Linked DNA regions of Desulfopila inferna. The main gene of each other region encodes a partner of the protein of the gene in region 2 in a complex. Links are inferred from orthologs where the notes say so. Each region holds a gene or a part of one and is shown on either strand. Other genes may lie near its edges. The genes, in order: trxA and trxB.

Region 1 (8,253 bases), on a different replicon or contig from region 2:
GACCAGGGAGATGAAGATAGCGAGCAGGGCCTTGTTACGCAGCACCTCGCTGACTGAAGAGCCTATTTCCGATTGACTTTCGAGATTGAATTTGTTTTGCGGCAGGTCCCGATCTAGAATCCGCGAAACGGTTTCGCCGAGATTAGCCACGACTTCTTCTGATTTTTTGATCTTGACGATAAGACGGTTTTCGTTTTCAACCTTCTGCAGATCTACGCCCTGCATCTCGTTACTGTCAAAAACGTTGCGCACTTCGTTCATGGAAAATTCCTGTTGCGTCTTGTACTGCAGCAAAGAACCACCGGTGAAATCAACGCCCAGATTGGCACTGCCGCGGGTAATTTGAATAAAAGAAATTAAGCCGATTGCCACCAGAATACCGGAGAGAACGAAGGTGATGTTTTTGAGGCGCATGAAGTCGAGATTTGAGTTTTTGACAATCTGTATGAATTTAAGACGGCCGATCTTCTTCTTCGCGGCGAGACTGTCAAAGAAGAGACGCGAGCAGAATAACACGGTAAAGAGGTTAAAAATAATACCAAGAGAAAGGGTAACTGCAAAACCTTTGATCGGTCCGGTACCGAAAAGGAACAGAGCCATGGCCGTTATCAGCGTGGTCACCTGGGAATCGATGATGGTCGAGAAGGCTTTGCTGAACCCGCCGTCAATGCTCGATTTGACCGATTTTCCCAGTGTATATTCCTCCCGTATTCTCTCAAAGATGAGGATATTGGCGTCAACAGCCATACCGATGGAGAGAACGATACCGGCAATACCCGGCAGAGTCAGGGTTGCACTAAGAACCGCCAGACCGGTAAAGAGGAAGAGGATATTGAGTATAAGCGCACCGTTGGCGATCACTCCCGACAGGCGATAATAGATGACCATGAAGGCCAGGACCATGATGGCGCCGAAGATACCGGCAGTCAGACCCTTGTCGATGGAATCCTGCCCCAGGCTTGCTCCCACCGTCATGTTCTGGATGATGTCAACCGGTGCCGGCAGGGCGCCGACGCGCAGGACGATTGCCAGATCGGAGGCCTCTTCGTGACTGAAACTGCCGGTGATCTGCGCCGATCCTCCAAGAATTTTTTCGCGGATTACCGGAGCTGAGCGCACAATATCATCGAGAACAATAGCCATCCTTTCCCCGGTATACTCTTCAGTTACATTGGCGAATATCCGGCCGCCTCTACTGGTCATGTCGAGACTTACATAGGGTTCATTGAAGGTTCCGCCTATTCTGACCTGGGCGTCTTTAATCATGTCGCCGGTCATCAGAACCTTGTCTTCCAGCAGAATCGGGCGGAGATATTCCCTGCCCGTCTGTTTGTCCACTTCTTTCTCAAAATAGACGGATGTCTCGGCAGGCAGCAGGCTCCCAACTGCACGGTTAAGCAGCCGAATGGAATCACCCTCCTGCCACTGGCCGGCGTCGACGGCTTTGCCTATAATTTCGTTCAGATTGGTACCTGTGGCATCTGCAACAGCCCTGAACTCAAGTTGAGCGGTGTCGCCGATCAGGTTTATGGCGCGTTCCGGATCTTTGATGCCCGGTAGCTGAATAACGATTTCATCCTCACCCTGACGGATGATAACAGGTTCTGCCACGCCAAATTGATCAATGCGGTTGCGGATGATTTCAAGAGATTGGTCAACTGCATTATTTTCTATAAATTTCAATTTCTCTTTGGTCAGGCGTATCTTAATCCGGGGGAAACTTCCCTCTTTGCTCTCCACGGTAGCTGCAATGTCTTCATCTTCGGCGACTATTTTCTCGACCATTGCCACTGCACTGGTGTTGGGCAATGTAAAGATGATGATATTCGGGGTGGTTGATTGAGTCCGAACCGCGGTAATGGATTGATCGGCAAGGCGGTTCTTGAGGTCGTCTGCGGCCAGCTCAAGGGTGTTTTCCACGGCCTTTTTTAGATTAACCTTGAGGACCAGATGCATGCCGCCCTGAAGATCCAGGCCAAGGCGAAGGCCTTCAGGAGCCATATATGTTTTCCACCAGTCCGGTGCGCCTTTGTAAAACGAAGGGACTACAGTGGTAATGGAGCCTATGATCAAAATTATGAGCAGGCCAAGTTTTAATTTCAGCGATGTATTCATTTATGCCTCTGGTTGCGTTTAAATTTGCAGGTGCCGCGCAAGTTAACTTTGAAAAAGATATTTGGTGACAACACGATCCGCCATCAAAATAGCATGGCGATTATAACGCAATGCCTGAATCTTGCAAGGTTTGCCAAAGATTATGGTCAAAAAAGCGATAAAAAAGGTTTACGGCAAGGTGTTGTGTGCCGTGTTGATGGCTACCGCCATGCAGGCGGCACCAAACCCGTTGTCTATATTGACAACGGCAAGCCCCGGTGCACAGCTGTTGAGCATACCCAAAAGTGCGGTGAATCCTCCAAGATTTGCGCCATAGCCGATGGAGGTAGGCACGCCGATTACCGGAGCACTGACCAGACCGCTGACAACACTGGGAAGTGCTCCTTCCATACCGGCCACGACAATAATTACGGAGGCGGTGGAAAGCAGCGGTTGATTGACAAGCAGACGGTGAAGACCCGCAACCCCAACATCATAGAGTTTCTCGACGGGATGGCCCAGGCTTTCCGCGGTGACTCTGGCCTCTTCCGCCACAGGAATATCGGATGTTCCGGCACAGACTATGACAACCTTGCCGTGGCATTTTTCCATTATCGCCGGCCGAGGATTGCCGCAGAGAATGCCGGCCTTGCGATGATAGCCGAGCTGTGGCAGGTGCTTTTGAACCGCAACTGCTTTTTCTTCCTCAACCCGTGTTACCAGGACAAGGTCCTTCTTTTTCAGCAAGGAGGTGGCGATGGCAGTAATCTGTTCGGCACTTTTTGACTCACCGAAAACCACCTCCGGTATCCCGGTTCTCATGGCCCGCTGATGGTCGAGACAGGCATCTTCGATGGTTTCGGCTGGCTGTGCCTGAATTTTCTGCAGGGCTTCAGTGATGTCGCACTGTCCATTTTTTACACTGGTGAGTATTTCCAGTAGTGTTTTCATGATTCTCATTCTCCTCGGCAAATGACAATGTCGTCTCATCGCCAATGTAGCATGATACTCAATCGATAGCCAGTGTCAATCATCGGGGGAGGACAAGAAAGACTGCAGTGAATTTCTGCTGTATTTTTAGTTACCGGATACCCCGGGGAACAGGGTGCAGGGGGAGCAGGCCATAGAATCAGCGGAGGAAGGCAATGTGAGGTGGCCTGCCTCTATAAAATAGTGTATATATAGGCCCTGGTTTTTGAAAAAAGTACTTCTCTGTTCTATATTAATCAAGGAAGACAATCATGTATGCACGGATTTATATTCTCCGGTTTCCTAAAGATACCAGTGATAAGCCCTTTATTTATAATCTGGTAAAAAAATTCGATGTAGAATCAAATATACTCAAGGCCGACATATTTCCACATAGGGAAGGAATGATGGTACTCGAGCTCAGGGGCGTCAGGAATAATGTCAAGGAGGCGATTCAATATCTAAAGAGCTTCGAGGTCAGAGTCGAGCGACTTGCCGCCGGAATCAGCAGAGATGAACAAAAATGTTTCCAATGCGGCGCCTGTACGGGAATATGCCCTTCCGGTGCACTATTTATGAGAAGATCGGATATGGCGGTTATTTTTGATCCGGAAAAGTGCACCGGCTGCAGTCTTTGTGTCACTATTTGTCCCGTCCGTGCCATGGATGTCTGCCTGGGAGAAGAGCAATATCCTGTAAAGTCATGATTGATGGAGTCGTAAAAAAGCTCAATCTGTCGTTGTAGATCTGAAAAGGCGATTTGCCCAACCACATGTAATGCTCGCCGTTTCAGATACTGGCCTAGCATCAAGCTTTTCGAAGTCGGAGTTTATGCCCGTATGGGTGCTTATCGCAGAGTCCATCCCGGCTCCTTCAATGACTTTTTACGGAACTATCATGATTGCTCTTCTTCTAATTATTATTGAAAATAAATAGAGTTTGTAGTGAGGTGTTATGGGACTTCTTGATCTCAGAAATGAAATTATGGCAGACCTGGATAGCGGAATGGCGCGTGAGGAGGCTTTCAACAGGCGGGTCAGCGCTCATCCGCAGGATGCTTCCAAAGTCGCTTTTGCCATAGCGTCCATACCGAAACAGGAGATGCGTACAAGATATCTCCGCCTGAATAGCGTTCTGTTCCTTATTTTAGTCGGTGTGTCGATAATGGGATTTCTCCAGGAGCTACCCATCGATTTCCAGCAGTCCACCATCTTTATTTTCCTCCGAATCGGCCTTCCGCTGGTGTTCAGTTATTTCGTCTACCAGTTTCATGGGGGTATTTACAGACTGCTGGGTTTTTGGTGCCTTTTCGATCTGCTGGAATGGTTCCTTCTGGCAAAATTCGTAACCCTTTTCGGCCTGCTTAAGCTCATTCTGCTGATATTGGCCATTATTCTGTCTTTTTATATTGCTTTCAAGATATTCCCGAACCTCAGGCTTCTCGGTCCGAAAACAGATGCTCAGGGAAGATTCCTGCTGTAGTTGAAAGGTTTACTTCCTTTTGCCAAAAACCAAATTGCGGGAAGGGCACTAGATAACTATCGCCCCGCCGTTCATCTGAACGGCGGGGCGATAGTTTTAGGATTTATCTTTTTGCCTCAACCTCACTGAGCAGATCTCTTGCCTGGGAGACAATCTCAGTCTGGGGATACATGGCGAGCAGATAATTAAGTCGAACAACGGCTTGACCCGGTTCCTTGGTCCTGATGTAGAATTTCGCTACACTGAATTCATGATTTGCCAAAAATTCCCTGGAGGCCCTAAGTTTGGCTTCGGCATCTGTGATGTAAGGAGATTCAGGATAAGCCTTTACCAGGAGCTGGAATCGTTCGATGGCCTTCTTTGCATTTGAAATATCCCGGTCAATGGTATCAATACGTTTGTAGTAACACATTGCCTTCTGATACATCACATAGGGAATAGCCTCATTGGTAGGGTGCATTTCCTCAAATTTTTCGTAATACACATATGCTTCCGTGTATTTTTCCATATAATAGTGGCAGTCCGCCACTTTCAGTTCGGCCAGCAGCGCCTCTGGTGTAAAGCGGTGGTTATCGAGGATTGTGTTGAAATATTCAAGAGCTACGAAATATTTCCCTCGGTTATATTCCTCCATGCCTTTCTGGGCAAGGATCTGCGGGGCCATACTGAGGTCCATATCTTTCGGGGCGGTATCCTCGAAAAATTTTCCTGATGCCGAACAGCCCGCCAGAAGAGCTAAAAGAGCAATAATAAAAACGAGGTGCAGGGGATGACGGGGTGAAATACCAAGTAATAAGTTCATAAGGAAATAAAGAGACGAAATTAAGAAACACCAGTTTTTGCCGAAAGAAACAGATTCCGGCTAAAATGAACGAAGATCTCCGCTGGCGTATCCTGGCTGAGATACGGTTTGCCGGAGAGCAAAGCAATACATGTTAAATGGCTTTATTGATGAGATCGACGAGCTGAGATTTACCGACGGCTCCGGTGATCTGATCAACAACCTCACCTCCCTTGAACATAATCAGTGTCGGTATGGCTCGTATCCCGAATTTCCCCGGGGTTGCAGGATTATCATCGACATTCATTTTGGCGATATTGATCTTTCCGTCAAACTCCTCAGCGAGATCTTCAACGACTGGGCCGATTGCTTTGCAGGGTCCGCACCATGGGGCCCAGAAATCTACCAGAGTAGGTGTGTCAGAGCCAATAATCGAATCAAAATCTGCATCACTTATCTGTTGGACTTTATCGCTTGCCATATTTTCTTCTCCTTAAAAAGTACGTGATAATAATGATAGTTGGAAAGTAATAGTAAACCGGCTTCAAATGATTACGATCCCGACTTCAGTTTACCTGTTGCCTTTTTCCGTGACAAGTAAAATTGTCACGGAAATTGAATTTGATAATGTAAACTTGAAAGATAGATAGTCAACAGTAAACACTATTTAACAGCAAGGAGCTGGAAGCTGTTTGACACTGTTTCTTTCCCCATGCTATAGTCTTAAGTTTAACCTGATGATCTCGGAAAAGTCATCGAAGTTGCAGGTTGAGGTGTCGGTGCCGGGAAACTTAGGGCATCCGAACAAGCGAAGAGTGCGGATGTACAGAATTCGAGACCAAATTTTCAGATAGAATACAGACAAGGAGATTCCATGGATACAGTCAGATCCGGCCAAATGTTTAAAGAGGCACAGAAATATATTCCCGGCGGGGTGAACAGCCCCGTCAGAGCCTGCCGATCCGTGGGCTGTGAACCGGTGTTTATCGAAAGAGCTGAGGGCTCAACTGTTTACGATGTGGATAGCAACAGATATACCGATTTTGTCTGTTCCTGGGGACCGATGATAATGGGACACGCACATCCTGATATTGTCGAGGCGGTACAGAGGAGTGCAACAGCGGGCACCAGTTTTGGCGCACCCACGCCTTCCGAGGTCGATCTGGCCCGGATGGTGGTCGAGGCGGTACCTTCCGTGGAAAAGGTTCGTTTTGTCAATTCCGGAACGGAGGCGACCATGAGCGCCGTTCGGCTCGCCAGGGGGTACACGGGTAAGAATACCGTGATAAAGTTCGATGGATGTTATCATGGCCATGCCGATTCTTTCCTGATAAAAGCCGGTTCAGGTGTAATCACCCTGGGAATCCCGGGCAGTCCGGGAGTGCCGGATGATGTTGTCAAAAATACCGCTTCGATTCCCTATAATAATGTGGAGATTCTGGAGAGGACACTGCGGGATGAGAAATTGGATATTGCCTGTGTCATTATCGAGCCGGTCGCCGGCAACATGGGCTGCATACCGCCTCAGCCGGAATTTCTGCAGACTCTGAGAAGGCTTACCCGGGAACTGGGCATTATTCTTATCTTCGATGAGGTGATTACCGGTTTCAGATTATCCTATGGCGGTGCCCAGGAATACTTTGATGTCACCCCGGATCTCACCTGTCTGGGGAAGATCATCGGTGGTGGTCTTCCCGTTGGCGCCTACGGCGGCAAGGCTGAAATAATGAACCATATCGCACCAGATGGTCCGGTCTACCAGGCTGGGACCCTGTCAGGCAACCCTCTGGCGATGTCAGCGGGCATAGCTGCCCTGAAAATCCTGCAACGCCCCGGTTTCTACGAAGAGCTCAATGAAAAGAGCGCGGAAACGGCTGACCAGCTGCGGGATGTCGTGCGCCGCGTCGGCATAGACGTGCAGTTGAACAGCATCGGTTCGCTGATGACAGCATTTTTTACAAAAGCCGAGGTGGCGGATTTTGACGGAGCCATGCGATCGGACACCGATCGTTATGGCGCCCATTTCCGTCAGATGCTGTCCCAGGGAATATACCTTGCTCCTTCGCAGTTTGAAGTTGCTTTTATTTCAGCCGCTCACACCACCGATGAGCTGAAAAATCTGGTGAAAATGACTGAATGGTCATTCAAAAAATTGCTGGAAAGTTAAAAAATCCGTTGACTTTGGATGATGGGCATGCTACCAAACCGTGATAGTATGACAGTTGGCGGTGAAGGTCATTTAAGGAGGATGTCATGTCCGGTGTGAAAAAAGAGATGATCCACCTGCTGGCCAATTATGGTCATATTGGATTTACCTTCGTTGCCTGCATCTTTATCGGTCTGGGCGGCGGAATATTGCTGGACCAGAAAGTCTTTGAAGGTCGAACCGCCCCCTGGTTTACCTTCATCGGCCTGGCTTTTGGTATAGCAGCCGGTTTTAAGACGCTGTTCGGTATCCTCTGGCAAAATAAAGACAAGGGTGGAAAGAAAGAAGATTGAGGATAGCGTGACGGATGACATTATTTCCCTGCAGAAGATGCAGGTTTCCGGCTGGATATATCTTTTGATTATCACAGCCGGATCATGGTTGATTGTTTCATGGTCCTTTGCCTGGGCGGTTTTTGCAGGCGGAGTTATCTCGATCCTGAGTTTTACCGTATCTCACCGGGATGTTGTCGGATTCTTCGAAACACTGACGCCGACCGAGGCGGAGGTTACGGAAGAGGATACAAAAAAGGTTAAGAAGAGCAAGACTGGTTTTCTGATTAAATTTTGGTTCCGGATCGGTATCATCGGCATTGTTTTGTTTCTCCTCATCAAGAGCGGCAGGGCAAATGTATTTGGGCTGATTCTGGGTTTGTCAACGGTGGTGTTTACGATCACTTTTTCAGCGTTAGGTGTGGCTAAACGCTATTTTTTCAGTGGGA
Region 2 (8,253 bases):
TATGACAGAAATTTTCTAACATCGGACATTGAATGGAAGATCAATTTCGGCTCACTCAAGGCATTGTACGGCATCGAGGAAATGATCTTCACTGAGCACGCCAGACACGGCTATATTAAAGTCGTCTCCAACACAAGCTTTGAGAAAAACGAGTGGTTTCAGCGTTTCATCGAAAATAAGCTGCAGGGAGAAAATCCCTTCACCATCACCACCTCCTACACCCTTTTTGGTGATATTGAATCGGTGGTCCGCTCAGAACCATTTTCGATCACCGTGGAAGATGAAGTTGTTGATATACATGCGGGTGAATTTTCCATTGCCACCGACAGCGATTTAAAACATTTTACCTCCTCGGGAAACTGGCAGGGTTTAGACGCCGCGGGGCAGGTATCTGTGGGTGAGATTGGTGTTGATTCGGAGCTGGAGATGATTTCCACCTTTATCTGGGAGGGCTACTTGAACTTTTCCGCCCGTGACTTCGTAGTACAGGCTGCAGAGGAAGACTTCTCATATACCAGGATGGACGGAAAATATGTCCTTGATCATGACAGCGACGCGAACACCTTATCCGCACAGACACATGTCTCCATGGATGATCTCAAAGCAGGACAGCACAGGATTAAAAAGACTTCTGCCCAGTTTGCCGTAAATAACATGAACACTCAGGGGTATGAGGACTTCATGACGGCCTATACCGAAATATTGTCTGAAGTTCTGGAAAATCTTGCCGCTCTCAAGGACGATCCCGGCAAGGCCGGAGAGTTTGTGGAAGAACAGATGGGAACCATCGGTATCCAGCTCATCGCTGCCTACGAGAAATTACTGAAAAAAGACCTCGAGCTTAAGATATCGGACCTTCATGTCGTTCTCCCTCAGGGAGATGTCAAGGCGGATATTACCCTGCGGTTGCTCAGGGACATGACCCTGATGCAATTCGCCCCGGTCATCGGACAGCCGGATCTGGCCTTGGAAATTTTCTATCTGAATTCAGACATCAAACTGCCGATCGAACTTGTCGGCGAACCGCCGCTCCTGCTGTCCCCTTCCTACCCGGGAATGCAGACCGGTCTCTTTGTCAAAGAAGGCGATATTCTCCATCACAGTGCAGAGACACGGGATAACAAACTGTTCCTCAACGGCAAGGAGTTTGACCTGTCTCAACCTTGATCCGACTTGCCTGAAATAACCCGCCGTCGTTCCAGCCAAGAGCTGGATTCCGGAATGACGGCAGTAGTATTTTCCCAGCTTTTTTTCCAGGTTGCTCCAGAAAAGCCGGGGAATGAGGCGGACGGAAAACGGTACTTTTCAAATCGTCTTTGCCGCCCGTAATGAATCGGCAAGAATCTCGACCACGAAGCGGACATTCTCTTCCCGATCATGCTGTTTCAGGTTGTCGGCAATATGCATGACACAGGTCGGACAGGCGGTGGCGACCATATCGACGCCGGCATCACCTATGTCTTTGATCTTGTGATTATTGATCTTGATCGCGGTATCGTAATGGGTGATGCAGTAACTTCCTGCCGAACCGCAGCAGGTATCGGCGTTTTTCATCTCGGTAAACTCCACCCCCGGTATCATTTTCAAAATATCCCGAGGCTGATCACGAATCCCCTGACCACGAGCCATATGACAGGGATCATGATACGTAACCTTGTAGGGTATGCGACCGAGATGCTCGGGCCGTATCTCCACGTTCTTCACGATGAACTCATTTATATCGTAGACCTTTCCCGTAAACTCACTGAGCTCCGGACTATCGTCGAGGAACACCTTGATTTCCTTCTTCAGCGCCATGCCGCAGGATGAGCAGGAAACCACGATGGCATCGAGTTCATACTTGCGGAACAGAGCAAAATTATGTTCCATCAGTCGCTTGGCGCCTTCGTAGTCACCGTTGGCGAGCACGGGGGTACCATTGCATTTCTGTTTTTTTGGGATAACCACCTCATAGCCGTAGTCGGTCAGAATATCGACCACCGACCTGGCCACATTGGTATAGATCAGATTGCCGGCGCAGCCGGTAAAATAACCGACGCGCATCTTCGCTGTTCCGCTTTTCGGCGGATTGATCTCGGCCAGCTGCGACTGCGCGCTGCGAATTGCAAGCTGGGGAAAATTCCTTCTCTTGGAGAAGCCGAACAGCGGAAACAGGTGGCGTACCGGATTCTTCGGTCCGATGCCGAAAAGCATCTTCTGGGTAATGCCGACGATAGCGCAGCCCAAGGTAATCGGCCACTTACGCCAGAGCAGTTGGCGGAAGATGAGTGCCTTGAAAAAGTGCAGCCCTTTTTGCGTGGTAATATACCAGCGCAGCCGCAGAACCACATGCTCCGGGCTCACTCCGGCGGGACAGTTTGCCGAACAGGTCTTGCAGTTGAGGCACTGATTAATGGCATCCTCCACCCGGTCGGTTATCTCGAGATCGCCCGAGACAATCTTTTCCGCCAGTTTATTCTTGCCGCGGGCCACATAGAGTTCATTGCCCATTTCTTTAAAAACAGGGCAGACACTGCGGCACTTGCCGCACTGCATGCATTTCTGGAATTCCTTCGCCGCTTCAAGAAGGTGGGCCTCAGCTTCCCTGCCCACAGATGATTTCACATTCATTATATTTTTAACCTCACTTTGCCGAAGTGCCGGGCATATCGAACATTTTTCCAGGATTCAACAGGTTTTTGGGATCGAGTGTCTTTTTGATATCCTGCAGCAGGCCAATGCCGGCGGAGCCTATCTGATCCATCAGGTAGGGCTTTTTCTCAAGACCGATGCCATGCTCCCCTGAAATGGTGCCTTCCAGATCGATGGCCAGTTGAAAAAGCTCCTTGACCGCTTTTTCAGTTCGTTCCATTTCGTCCTTATCTTTCATATCCAAGAGAAAGGTCGGATGGAGGTTACCGTCGCCGGCATGCCCGAAAATACCGACTTTAACCTGATGCCGCCTGGCGATGTCGGTTATGCCGCGTACCATTTCGGGCAACCGGCTGCGCATTACCGTGGCATCCTCGAGAATGAGATTGGGCCTGACACCGGCCAGGGCATTGAGCGCCACCCGCCTTCCGGCAAATAGATCGTCTCTTTCGCCGCTGCTCTTTGCTATGGCAAACTCTTTGGCGTTATTAGTTTTGACGACCTCCTCAACCTTGATCATCTCTGCCTTGGCCGAATTGGTTTCACCATCGGTTTCGATCAAAAGAACGGCCTGGGCATCCCGGGGCAGGCCGCAATTCTTGAAATTCTGAATGGCGTTGATGGTTTCATGGTCCATGAATTCCATGGTCGAAGGGGTTACCCCGGCTGCAATAATATCAGCAACCGTCCTTGCGGCATCATCCAGGGTATCAAAGACCGCCAGCGCAGATTCGCGATGCTCGGGAATCGGCAGCAGCGCAAGCGTCACTTCGGTCATGATTCCCAGAAGACCCTCACTGCCGACAAAAATAGCCTCTGTGTTAAAACCGGCAACATGCTTGACGCACTTTGACCCCAGAGTAACAATATCTCCTTTGGGCAGAACCACCTTGAGCATCTTCACATAATCCTTGGTAACCCCATACTTCAGGCCGCGGAGGCCGCCGGCGTTTTCGGCAATGTTGCCGCCGATCGTAGAGAAGGTTACGCTACCTGGGTCCGGAGGATAAAAGAGATTGGCCTCCGCTGCTATAACATCAATATCCGAGGTGGTCATACCTGTCTGGATAGTAATCAATCGGTTTGCGGGATCAAAGTCAATGACCTTCTTCATTCTGTCCATGACCAGCACTATACCCTGCTGCAGAGGTACCGAACCGCCGGATAGGCCGCTGCCCTGGCCCCGTGGAGTGACCGGTATATCCTCTCTGTAGGCAAGCTTCATCAATCGGCTGATCTGCTCGGTGGTGGCGGCAAAAACAACGGCTTCCGGCTTGACCTCGACATGGGCGGCATCATAGCTATAGGCAATCATGTCTTCATTGGCGGTCAACACATTCTCTTTTCCAAAGGTGGCGACCAGCTCATCGATAATACTTTTATCCATTGGCTTCTACTCCGTGGTATAATAAAAAAATAACAAGTCGTAACTCCGCATGCTGATTATTGGTACTACCAATATTACAAGATCTATCTTTGATGTCAACATTCTAAGTATCATTTATCCTTTAGGGGTATTATATCGAGGCATTACCTCTTAAATTTCATAGAAAATGAAAATCGCTCTTTTCCCTTTTTCACGCATTAATTAAAATTGGTATTACCTAAAACTGCCTGAACCTCATTCTGCTGAGCTGCAGTTAATTTCTCCGGGATATTTCATCCCGGTTGATAAATCCCCCGGGTGTATTATTATTTGCACGATTTAAATAAACTATTCAACCATGTTGTATCCCTTAAGAACAAGGACAACATTTGCCTGGAGTTTTTTTCCAGTTTACGCAGGGCGGAGAGACTGTCACTTGAGTGAAGTGAACACCAACAAAAGGAAACAACAAGGGCATGAACACCCGTAATCAAGAGAAAACACACAGCAAGATCAAGCAACTCGAAGTTGCTGAAAAGATACGATGTCTGATCGTCGGTTCAGGACCGTCCGGATACACTGCGGCAATCTATGCGGCCAGGGCCCATCTCAGCCCTGTCATGTATCAGGGGCTTCAACCCGGTGGCCAGCTTACGACAACCAGAGACGTGGAAAATTTTCCGGGATACCCCGAAGGTATTACCGGAGAGCAGTTAATGAAAGATCTGCGAAAGCAGGCTGAACATTTCGGAACGGATGTGCGCTATGGCACTGTGACCGATGTCGATTTTTCAGGTGATGTCCATAAGATTCTGATTGACAATGAAAGACTAATCGAAGCAGAGACGGTGATCATTTCAACCGGCGCTACTGCAAAGTATCTCGGTCTGGAATCAGAGGACAGATTTAAGGCGGGCGGGGTATCGGCCTGCGCCACCTGCGATGGCTTCTTCTATAAAGGCCTTGATGTCGCCGTGGTGGGTGGCGGAGACACCGCAGCGGAAGAAGCACTCTATCTTTCCTCCCTCTGTCGCAAAGTGTATTTGATTGTCAGAAAAGACCACCTGCGCGCCTCTCCGGTCATGCAGGCCCGGGTGATGAAGAACAATAGAATAGAAGTGCTCTTTAAACGCAACACCAAGAAACTTCTTGGCGATACCGTTCTAAGAGAAGCGGTTCTTATAAAAAACATGGGCGAGGAGGGCGAGGAAGAGGAACGGATCTCTATCGATGGCTTTTTCCTTGGCATAGGCCATACACCGAATTCATATCCTTTCAGCAAATACGTGAAAACCAATACCGGTGGTTATATCATCACGCTCGGCAGAAGCACCAGGACAAATATTCCCGGAGTGTTTGCCTGTGGTGATGTTCAGGACTTCACCTATCGCCAGGCCATCACTGCAGCCGGAACCGGCTGCATGGCTGCTATGGATGCAGAGAAGTACCTGGGAGAAAAGGAGTAGGACTCCGGAGGTATTTAGTGCCCTACCTCCGAAAGACCGCCTTAAAAAACGAAATAATTTCGATCTATGAATTGGCTCCTCTCGCCAAACCACTTACATCTTCTGTTCCACTTCTTCAAAACAGGGAATACAGAGCGTTCTCCCGTCGAAGCGGCGTGTTCTTGATTCCATGGTTTCTTCCCCACAGGAACTGCAGGGGATCGAGGTTAGAATACGGGCTCGACGGGGCGGCCGCTCCTCCAGACGAGTGAGGTGAAACAGGGCAGAAAGCGGCTTTTCCATCAGGATCCGAATCATTTCCGAGCGATCCGCAGCCTGTCCCCCCTCTCCTTCCTTGGCGTCGGGCCGCAGCACCAACCGGATGGTTTTGCCGCTGTTGCGATCAAAAAAGGAGAATGCCGCTTTTCCATAATCCAGGTGGACGAGATTACCTTTTCCAAAAGTGCATTGGGTCAGATATTGTATACCGTCGACAGCGCACATATCGGTTTCGGTAATGCAGACAAGATCTTCGTCATTTGATTTCTCAAACTCCTGCAGAGCATATTCAGCGGCGCGGATGCCTATGGAAAGCCCGGGGCAGTTATGTCCGTGAAAATGAATAACCTCTTCGATTAATTCTTTTGAAAATTGACATGTCATAGTTTCTTCCTTTTTTTCTTACGATGCCTGTCACCTGCTTATCAGTACAAGTCCGGCAACCCAGCTTACTTCTTCAGAACCGTCTTCCTCACTCAGGGGCTTGCAGGCTTCCCATCCTGCCGCCTTCATCATCATACCGACATTAATGCCAAATCCCGACATGGAGGGGCGGGCATGGAGAGGATTCCGGCAAATCCCTTTTTCGGAGAGACGCAGACATTCACCATGATCACGGCAGAAGATGTGCTTGCAGGAACCTCCGGCAAAACTTCTCGACCCGGGATAGTTAAGGCTGATCGCAGTCAACTCAACACTTGCAACAACTTCATGGAGCATCTTCATAACCCCGTATCGCTCTTCTGAACGAAGAATCGAGACAGGGACATCTATCCTGATGGCAAGTGCAGACTCAGCCAGATCACGCCACCTTCTCAAGGCTTCGGGACCTTCAACATGGGGAGGACAACTGGCAGAATGTCCATAGTTGCGGCACTGCGGAGTGCTGCACATGCTCGCCAGCTTATCATCGATGACCAGCTCTTTGAGTCCGAAAAAACAGGCATCCGATGCGCCCCCTGCCGTAGCTATCTTAATTAGTTTCTGCAGATGATTCTTCATTTCCATTATTCCTCCCTTGTTGCTGCTGTGGGAACGGTGGATCACACTAGGCAGGATGCCGGATATATGTCCGAAGAGCCGCTTCCAGCGAAACCATTTTCGCACTGAAAAAATGATCACCACCATCAATAACCAGCAGTTGCGCTGCTGAATTCCATGCAGTGATGCTCTCCTTGATCTGCTCAGGCGGCCCGATATCATCGTCCTCGGCGGCGATCACCGCCTTCAATTTGGGTATGCATGAAACGGTGCCGTAATCCATAAGGGCGACCGGTGGAGCTATATGAACCTGCGCTACAACCTCCTCCGGCACATCTCCCATTCCGCCAAGAACCAAGGCGCCAAAAGAATATCCAACCAATTCGATTGAATGGATGCCGGCTCCCAATAGATGTCCTATTGCCCCCGAAACGTCGTCTCTTTCACCGCGACCATTATCAAATGTTCCTTCGCTGCCGCCGACACCTCGGAAATTAAAGCGGAGGGTTGAAAATCCTTCTTCACCATAGACCCGGGTGATGGTTTCAACAACCGGATTATGCATGTTACCACCATACAGGGAATGCGGATGAGTAATGACAACACCTTTGTCACCTGGAATCCTGCTAAGCAAACCTTGCAGGGCAATCTTACCCGCACGAAATGTAACCGCTGTTTCCTTCATTCGGTTCTCCTTTCATGACCTACATAGTCAGCAGCACACTTGTCGATGCTACTTTTCACCCTGCAGCAGTTCAGGATCGTCACACTCCACATCGACTGAACAGGCTTCATCCTGCGGAGGAAGATAGTCAAAAGAAGAGGATTGCGAAAAATCGCTGCTTTCATTCACCGCCTGCTCTTCCTGCGGGACACGGCAATGCTCATCCAGATATTCCCGGATTGGAGCGCTGCCGTTTATTATCTGAAACCCTGAATCGTTTAAAACAAGCAACACAGGAATCTGGTTCAGCCCCAGCGACTGCAGCACGGCGCGATTGACGGCAGGATCATAGTTTCCAGGTCTTTCGACATCATCGAGAGCGAATTCATCGATTTCGTCGATAGGGTTGAAGCGGATTGTACATGTGTCATCTTGAAGCGATGATATAACCTCTTCACAATAATTACAGGTGGAGGAAAAGAAGAGATAATGCTTTTCTGTTTCGGATCCCTCCAGCACGGCAAATGTTCCGGAATCCAGTCTCTCTAGAGATAGGGAGCTTCCTGAAAACTGGAGAACTGTAAAACTGAGGAAAATTGCAGCAAAAATGGCTGTTCCGCTGATAAACTGACGTGCTCCCGCCAGAACGTTGAGTAAAACGACAAGAGCTAAAATAATGAGACAGTAGGAACAAAATGTCTGGGCGACAACATGCTGAAAGGACAGCAGAACCCCCTCTGCCGCCAGAGCTGCAAGCAGGACGATGTTGACGAACCGCAGGTCTTTCCGATTTTTCCCTGCATACCATATTCCCCAGAAGATGGTCTGAAAAAACAGAAAGCCGCCGACACTGAACAGGATCGGCGGAACTGTGGTAAGACTGTCGA

What was found.
Region 1: the proteins of trxB (region 2) and trxA are in contact, whole or in part, in a crystal structure (PDB 1F6M), measured with the Escherichia coli proteins. The link is inferred for Desulfopila inferna from one-to-one orthologs.

The regions. Positions count from the first base shown.
Region 1 is NZ_JAFFQE010000004.1:374,416-382,668, forward strand. What follows is about bases 4,145-6,930. They hold trxA (thioredoxin), read right to left. Parts: upstream 5,808-6,930; coding sequence 5,481-5,807; downstream 4,145-5,480. Other genes in these bases: JWG88_RS12590 (hypothetical protein), read left to right, coding at 4,145-4,545; JWG88_RS12595 (outer membrane protein assembly factor BamD), read right to left, coding at 4,649-5,347; hemL (glutamate-1-semialdehyde 2,1-aminomutase), read left to right, coding at 6,201-6,930. Also shown: protein translocase subunit SecD, read right to left, coding at 1-2,115; nickel pincer cofactor biosynthesis protein LarB, read right to left, coding at 2,284-3,045; JWG88_RS12585 (NIL domain-containing protein), read left to right, coding at 3,336-3,770; more of JWG88_RS12590, read left to right, coding at 4,018-4,144; more of hemL, read left to right, coding at 6,931-7,493; JWG88_RS12610 (AtpZ/AtpI family protein), read left to right, coding at 7,580-7,825; JWG88_RS12615 (ATP synthase subunit I), read left to right, coding at 7,833-8,253. UniProt on the Escherichia coli protein: Participates in various redox reactions through the reversible oxidation of its active center dithiol to a disulfide and catalyzes dithiol-disulfide exchange reactions.
Region 2 is NZ_JAFFQE010000010.1:99,097-107,349, forward strand. The notes cover bases 3,683-6,468. They hold trxB (thioredoxin-disulfide reductase), read left to right. Parts: upstream 3,683-4,473; coding sequence 4,474-5,463; downstream 5,464-6,468. Other genes in these bases: JWG88_RS20070 (FAD-binding oxidoreductase), read right to left, coding at 3,683-4,018; JWG88_RS20080 (FmdE family protein), read right to left, coding at 5,557-6,105; JWG88_RS20085 (DUF2284 domain-containing protein), read right to left, coding at 6,136-6,468. Also shown: JWG88_RS20060 (DUF945 family protein), read left to right, coding at 1-1,167; JWG88_RS20065 ((Fe-S)-binding protein), read right to left, coding at 1,306-2,610; more of JWG88_RS20070, read right to left, coding at 2,624-3,682; more of JWG88_RS20085, read right to left, coding at 6,469-6,729; JWG88_RS20090 (alpha/beta hydrolase), read right to left, coding at 6,770-7,387; JWG88_RS20095 (hypothetical protein), read right to left, coding at 7,436-8,253.